2 regions of the Blautia stercoris genome follow, and region 2 is predicted to be linked to the other one. Evidence: riboswitches for the same ligand, from Rfam matches in the RefSeq annotation. Region 2 holds a riboswitch; the other holds the start of a gene.
What was found. Region 2 has a riboswitch for ZMP and ZTP ahead of ACYQ2D_RS05115 (IMP cyclohydrolase). Riboswitches for the same ligand answer to the same signal wherever they lie in the genome.
Positions count from the first base shown of each region.

Region 1 (3,423 bases), on a different contig from region 2:
TTTGTAAGATGGGCTCGTACAACGGAAGAATAATGGAAAGATTAAGAGTAGTTTCTGAATGTATCTTATGTAGATATTTTGTAATAGATATAGTTAGTGATTGCAGTCTAAAACCAATACCGATATAATAAGAGTATCAACATTGATTGGGGCAAAAAAACAGCCCCAACAGGTATGAAATAACAAAGTGAAACAATAAAAAATAAAGTGAGGAAACGACATGGAAAAAAAGTTTGATGTAATTGCACTTGGCGAGTTGTTGATTGATTTTACCGAAAATGGAGTCAGTGCTCAGGGAAATCCGATTTTTGAAGCAAATCCAGGCGGAGCACCTTGTAACGTACTGGCGATGTTAAATAACCTTGGAAAGAAAACTTCATTTCTGGGTGTAGTTGGAAAAGATCAGTTTGGTACTTCTCTTAGAAAGACATTAAATGAATTGAAAATTGATACCAGTCATCTGTACGAAAATCAGGAAGTTCACACAACTCTGGCTTTTGTACATACATTTGAAGACGGTGATAGAGATTTTGCATTTTATCGTAATCCAGGAGCAGACATGATGTTAAGTGAATCTCAGGTAGAGAAAGAATATCTGGAATCTGCAAAGGCATTTCATTTTGGAACATTGTCTATGACACATGAAGAAGTCAGAAAAGCAACCCAAAAAGCGATAACTATTGCAAAAGAGGCCGGAATGTTGATTTCTTTTGACCCGAATTTAAGACCACCATTATGGAGCAGCATGGAGCTTGCGAAAGAACAGATTGCCTATGGACTGGGACAGTGTGATTTGTTAAAGATTTCTGAAGAAGAACTGGAATTTATGACCGGAACAAAAGATATCAAAGAAGGTGCATATAAACTGCTTGCTGATTATCCGAATCTGAAACTGATGAATGTGACAATGGGAAAAGAAGGAAGTATTGCATTTCATGAGGGAAAAGAAGTCTTTCATGCGCCGTTTCTTCAGGAAAATACAATCGAGACAACAGGAGCAGGTGATACCTTTGGAGCTTGTGCTTTAAACTATGTGTTAGAGAATGGAATTACCGGTTTATCGGAAGAACAACTCTATGAAATGCTGGAATTTGCAAATGGAGCGTCATCTTTAATTACAACCAAAAAAGGCGCACTTCGTGTAATGCCAACAAAAGAAGATGTCGAAACATTTATTTCAACAAAATAAATAATGCGCCGATTTAATCTGAAAAAACAAAAAAAATACACAATTTAGTTTGTTAGAGCATTGACAAACTATAAGGTTTATGGTAGATTATAGATATCAATTGAAAAGCAGTTTTGATTTCTGACGGGTCAGTGTGGAAAACCACAGTGAAATTAAAACGAAGTATGGGCCGACCGTCTGGGCAGCATTTGTAGACCACAAATGTTGCCCTTTTTTACACATGAAGTGTGATCTGATAAAAAAATTCGGCATATTATTCGTGAATTTTAATAGAAACAAACTCGAAGCAGAAAAAGAGGGACAGCTTTTCTCTATTTAGTTTAAGGAGGTTTTTTAGTATGGGATTTAAGACTGATATCGAAATTGCACAGGAGTGCACAATGGAGCCAATTACCGCGATTGCAGAAAAAGCAGGGATTGAAGAGAAATATCTGGAGCAGTACGGTAAGTACAAAGCAAAAATTGACTACAATTTACTGAAAGAATCTGACAAACCAAACGGAAAATTAATTCTGGTTACAGCGATTAACCCGACACCGGCAGGTGAAGGTAAGACAACTACAACAGTAGGTCTTGCAGATGGTATGCAGAAACTTGGCAAAAATGTCATGGTTGCACTTCGTGAGCCATCTCTTGGACCGGTATTTGGTGTAAAAGGTGGAGCCGCAGGCGGTGGATATGCACAGGTAGTTCCGATGGAAGATATCAATCTGCATTTTACAGGTGACTTCCATGCAATTGGTGCAGCAAACAACTTATTAGCAGCAATGATTGATAACCATATCTATCAGGGCAATGCATTAAACATCGATCCTAGAAAAATCACATGGAGAAGATGTGTGGATATGAATGACCGCCAGCTTCGTTTTGTAGTTGATGGTCTGGGCGGAAAGACAAACGGTATGCCAAGAGAAGATGGATACGATATCACAGTTGCATCTGAAATCATGGCTGTTCTCTGTCTTGCAAGAGACATCACAGACTTAAAAGAAAGACTGGGAAGAATTATCATTGGTTACACTTACGGTAAAGTTTCTGAGCAGAAACCGGTTACTGCACATGATTTACATGCAGAAGGCGCTATGTGTGCACTGTTAAAAGATGCCTTAAAACCAAACCTTGTTCAAACTCTGGAACATGTACCGGCTATCGTTCATGGTGGACCATTCGCAAACATCGCTCATGGATGTAACTCCGTAATTGCTACAAAGATGGCATTAAAATTAGGTGATTATGCAATTACAGAAGCTGGATTCGGTGCTGACCTTGGTGCTGAAAAATTCCTGGATATCAAATGTCGTATGGCTGATTTACATCCAAGCGCAGTTGTTATCGTTGCAACAGTACGTGCACTGAAATACAATGGCGGAGTTGCAAAAGCTGACTTAAATAACGAAAACTTAGAAGCTCTTGAAAAAGGTCTTCCAAACCTGTTAAAACATGTAAGTAATATCAAGAATGTATACAAACTGCCATGTGTAGTTGCTATTAATGCATTCCCAACTGATACAAAAGCAGAACTTGACTTAGTAGAACAGAAATGTAAAGAACTCGGTGTTAACGTTGCTCTGTCTGAAGTATGGGCAAAAGGCGGAGAAGGCGGTCTTGCATTAGCAAAAGAAGTAATCCGTCTGGTTGAAGAGCCAAATGACTTCCAGTTCTCTTATGAATTAGAGGGAAGCATCGAAGATAAACTGAATAACATCGTTCAGAAAATTTATGGTGGTAAGAGAGTTGTTCTGACTGCAAATGCTCAGAAACAGGCTGCACAGCTTGAAGCAATGGGATTTGGCAACTGTCCGATTTGTGTTGCTAAGACTCAGTACAGCTTAACAGATGACCAGACAAAACTGGGCGCACCGACAGACTTTGAAGTAACTGTTCGTAACCTGAAGATTTCCGCAGGTGCAGGCTTTATCGTAGCTCTGACAGGTGAAATCATGACCATGCCAGGACTTCCAAAAGTACCGGCTGCTGAAAGAATCGATGTAGATGAAACAGGAAAGATTTCTGGTCTGTTCTAAGTTAATAGATTCAATACATAAATAAGTTTGTGGAGTACTTATCATTTATATAAGTGAGGGTCTCTTCAACTAAAATAACAGGTTCAGGTGCGGCTTATGCCGTACCTGAATTTAACCGATATGAGTAAGTAACGAAGCGGATTGCGAATATCCGCTTGACATCACAATGATACCTGCAAAAAAGCAGGCATGTACGTTTGCTGTGAGAAC
Region 1 covers NZ_BAAHYF010000002.1:858,689-862,111, forward strand. The annotation lists gene ytvI (sporulation integral membrane protein YtvI) at 1-33, shown strand, start outside; gene ACYQ2D_RS13715 (carbohydrate kinase family protein) at 221-1,189, shown strand; ZMP/ZTP riboswitch at 1,296-1,379, shown strand; gene ACYQ2D_RS13720 (formate--tetrahydrofolate ligase) at 1,528-3,213, shown strand.
Region 1: it holds a riboswitch for ZMP and ZTP, as region 2 does, so the genes downstream of both, ACYQ2D_RS13720 (formate--tetrahydrofolate ligase) here and ACYQ2D_RS05115 (IMP cyclohydrolase) in region 2, are expected to answer to the same signal.

Region 2 (3,423 bases):
AATCCCGTTACGTCGTATACAGTATAGCAAATTCTATTTTTCTCTTCAACTAAAATTTCACTTTTTTAAACCATCAAAAAGCAGCAGTAAGAAAACTCTCACTGCCGCCTCTTTTAAAAATAATTTTCGTAATTTTAGTGATGGAACAAACGAATGCCTGTAAATGCCATTGCCATACCATATTTATTACAACATTCGATTACTGCATCATCTCTTACAGAACCGCCTGGTTCTGCAATATATTTTACACCACTCTTATGTGCACGCTCAATATTATCCGAGAATGGGAAGAATGCATCAGAACCAAGAGTAACATCGGTCAGTTTATCTAACCATGCACGTTTCTCTTCTCTTGTAAAGACTTCCGGTTTTTCCTTGAAGATTCTCTGCCATGCACCATCTTCAAGAACATCCATATATTCCTCTCCAATATAAACATCAATGGCATTATCTCTGTCTGCACGACGGATTCCATCAATAAATGGAAGATTCATGACTTTCGGGCACTGTCTTAACCACCAGTTATCTGCCTTCTGTCCTGCCAGTCTTGTGCAGTGTACACGAGACTGCTGTCCTGCACCGATACCGATTGCCTGTCCGTCTTTTACAAAGCAGACGGAATTGGACTGTGTATATTTTAATGTAATCAGGGAAATCTTTAAGTCTCTGACTGCATTTTCCGGAATTGCTTTATTTTCTGTCACGATATTGGAAAGCAGTTCATCATCAATTGGAAGTTCCTGTCTTCCCTGTTCAAATGTCACACCATAAACCTGTTTGTGCTCTAACGGTGCCGGCTGATAATTTTCATCGATTTTAATGATATTATAGTTTCCGTTTTTCTTCTGCGCTAAAATTTCAAGTGCCTCTTTGGAAAATCCCGGTGCGATAACACCATCAGAAACTTCTCGTTTAATCAGCATCGCTGTATCTTTATCACATTCATCAGAGAGTGCAATAAAATCACCAAAGGAAGACATTCTGTCTGCACCTCTTGCTCTTGCATAAGCGCAGGCAAGCGGAGAAAGCTCTCCCATATCATCTACCCAGTAAATTTTTGCAAGGGTCTCACTTAACGGAAGTCCCACTGCAGCACCGGCTGGCGATACATGTTTAAAAGAAGTAGCCGCCGGAAGTCCGGTCGCTTTTTTTAATTCTCTTACTAACTGAAAACCGTTAAATGCATCCAGAAAGTTGATATATCCAGGTCTTCCGCTGATTACTTCGATTGGAAGCTCACTTCCGTCTGCCATATAAATTCTGGACGGTTTCTGGTTTGGGTTACATCCATACTTTAATGCTAATTCTTTCATTCTCATTTTCTCCTTTATTGTTAGAACAGATTTAAAAATACTCTAATGCCGTAACATTTTTAGATTACTGATTTTTATTTACAATTCTAGTCTCATAGTCTCCCGTTTCAAGGTCAATGAAACGTACAAATAAAGAAACTTTATTATCTCCATTGAGGCTTTCCCATACATTTTTTGTGAATGCGTCAATGTCATCTGGAATCTCTACCAGTTTTGGTTCTCCCTCAAAACTTGGAAGTGGATTTCCATCATGCATATAAGTATGAATAAAATGTCCCTCTCCTGCTACCGGATTTTCATAAGCAAAGGTATAACGGTTGCAGGCATCCGGATTTCCATTATTGCTCTTTAAAATTGACATTGCATAGTTGTATTTTCCATTTTCAATGTGCATAACTCCGGAAATACGAGGGGTATAATTTGGACCATCCGGCTCAAATTCACGGCTTCTTAAAGACTGCTCAAAAGTCAGCTGTCTGTCCATTCCTTCATAAATGGTATCTGTCTGGTCACCATTTGTCACAATTGTTTTATTTCCCAGTACACGAACCGGCGCATAAATAATTAAGCTTGGGTCAGTTAATTTAGACGGGTCAAATGCCTGTGTACGGATTCCCTCTCCATCTTCTACAAACACACGATTTCTGCTGTTTTCACTTCTTCCCATGATAAAATAAGCAGTCACTGCTTTTGTACCATCTTTGGACTTTCCAATTACAATTCCTCGTCCAGGATAAGCATTTTCTTTTAATTCTGTTTCCAGCGATAACATTTTCATGAATGTCTCTCCTTTTTCCCATCATACATTTTTAATTGATCCGTTGACTTTCATTTCATAGAACAAAATTTTCTATAATAATAACGAAAAAAAAGCCCACTTTCTGAACATCCAATGCCCAGACGGTCGGCTTCAACGGCTTATACTCCCTGTGGTTGATTCCACTTCCGTCAGTCATATAAGCAATTACAACATAGCATGGATAAAAAAGATTGTCAATATTTTATTTTCTATTTTTCGTCAATTACCTGAAAAATATAGAATTTCAAGTAATACGACTCATCTGCAGACCATAAAATCGGATGGTCTGCTGCCTGTGTGCGGTATTCTACCTGACGTAGACGTTTATGCACATTTCTTGCTGCCTGTCCGATTGTCTGGGTAAACAACTCATACGACATAAAATGAGAACAAGAACAAGTTGCAAGATAACCTCCGTCTTTGACCAGTTTCATTCCTCGCAAATTAATCTCTCGATAACCTTTCACTGCGTTTTTAATCGAATTTTTTGATTTTGTAAATGCAGGAGGGTCGAGAATTACTACGTCATATTTTTCTCCTTCGGCTTCTAACTTAGGAAGCAGCTCAAAGACATCCTCGCAAATGAATTTTACACGCTTTTCGAGTCCGTTTAACTCCGCGTTTTCTGTTGCCTGGTCTACTGCAAGCTGAGAGGCATCGACTCCGGTTACACTCTTTGCTCCGGCAATTCCCGCATTTAATGCAAAAGAGCCTGTATGCGTAAAGCAATCTAAAACTTTCGCATCTTTACATAATCTCTGAATGGCAAGACGGTTATATTTCTGGTCTAAGAAAAAGCCTGTTTTTTGTCCATCTTCTATGTCTACAATATATTTTACACCATTTTCCACAATCTGTACTTTCGTATCAAATGGCTCACCGATAAATCCCTTGACTCTTTCCATTCCTTCCTGAAGCCGCACTTTTGCATCGCTTCTCTCATAAACACCACGGATTGTAATCCCATCTTCTGCCATTGCTGATTTTAATTCTTCAATGATTATCATTTTTAACTTATCAATTCCAAGTGCTAAAGACTGTACAACAAGAACATCTGAAAACTTGTCAATCACCATCCCAGGCAGAAAATCTGCTTCCCCGAAAATCACACGACAGCTTGAAATATCTACCGTTTTCTTTCGATATTCCCACGCGTCTCGTACTCTCATTTTTAAAAATTCACGGTCAATTTCCTGATTTTCATTTCTTGTCATCATACGGATCCGGATTTTTGAATTGGTGTTAATAAATCCTCTCCCAAGCGGATAGCCGTCGAAATCACGTACAATCACAATATCTCCGTTTTCAAAG
Region 2 covers NZ_BAAHYF010000001.1:1,046,180-1,049,602, forward strand. The annotation lists gene ACYQ2D_RS05110 (phosphoribosylaminoimidazolecarboxamide formyltransferase) at 135-1,313, opposite strand; gene ACYQ2D_RS05115 (IMP cyclohydrolase) at 1,378-2,091, opposite strand; ZMP/ZTP riboswitch at 2,201-2,279, opposite strand; gene ACYQ2D_RS05120 (class I SAM-dependent rRNA methyltransferase) at 2,322-3,423, opposite strand, start outside.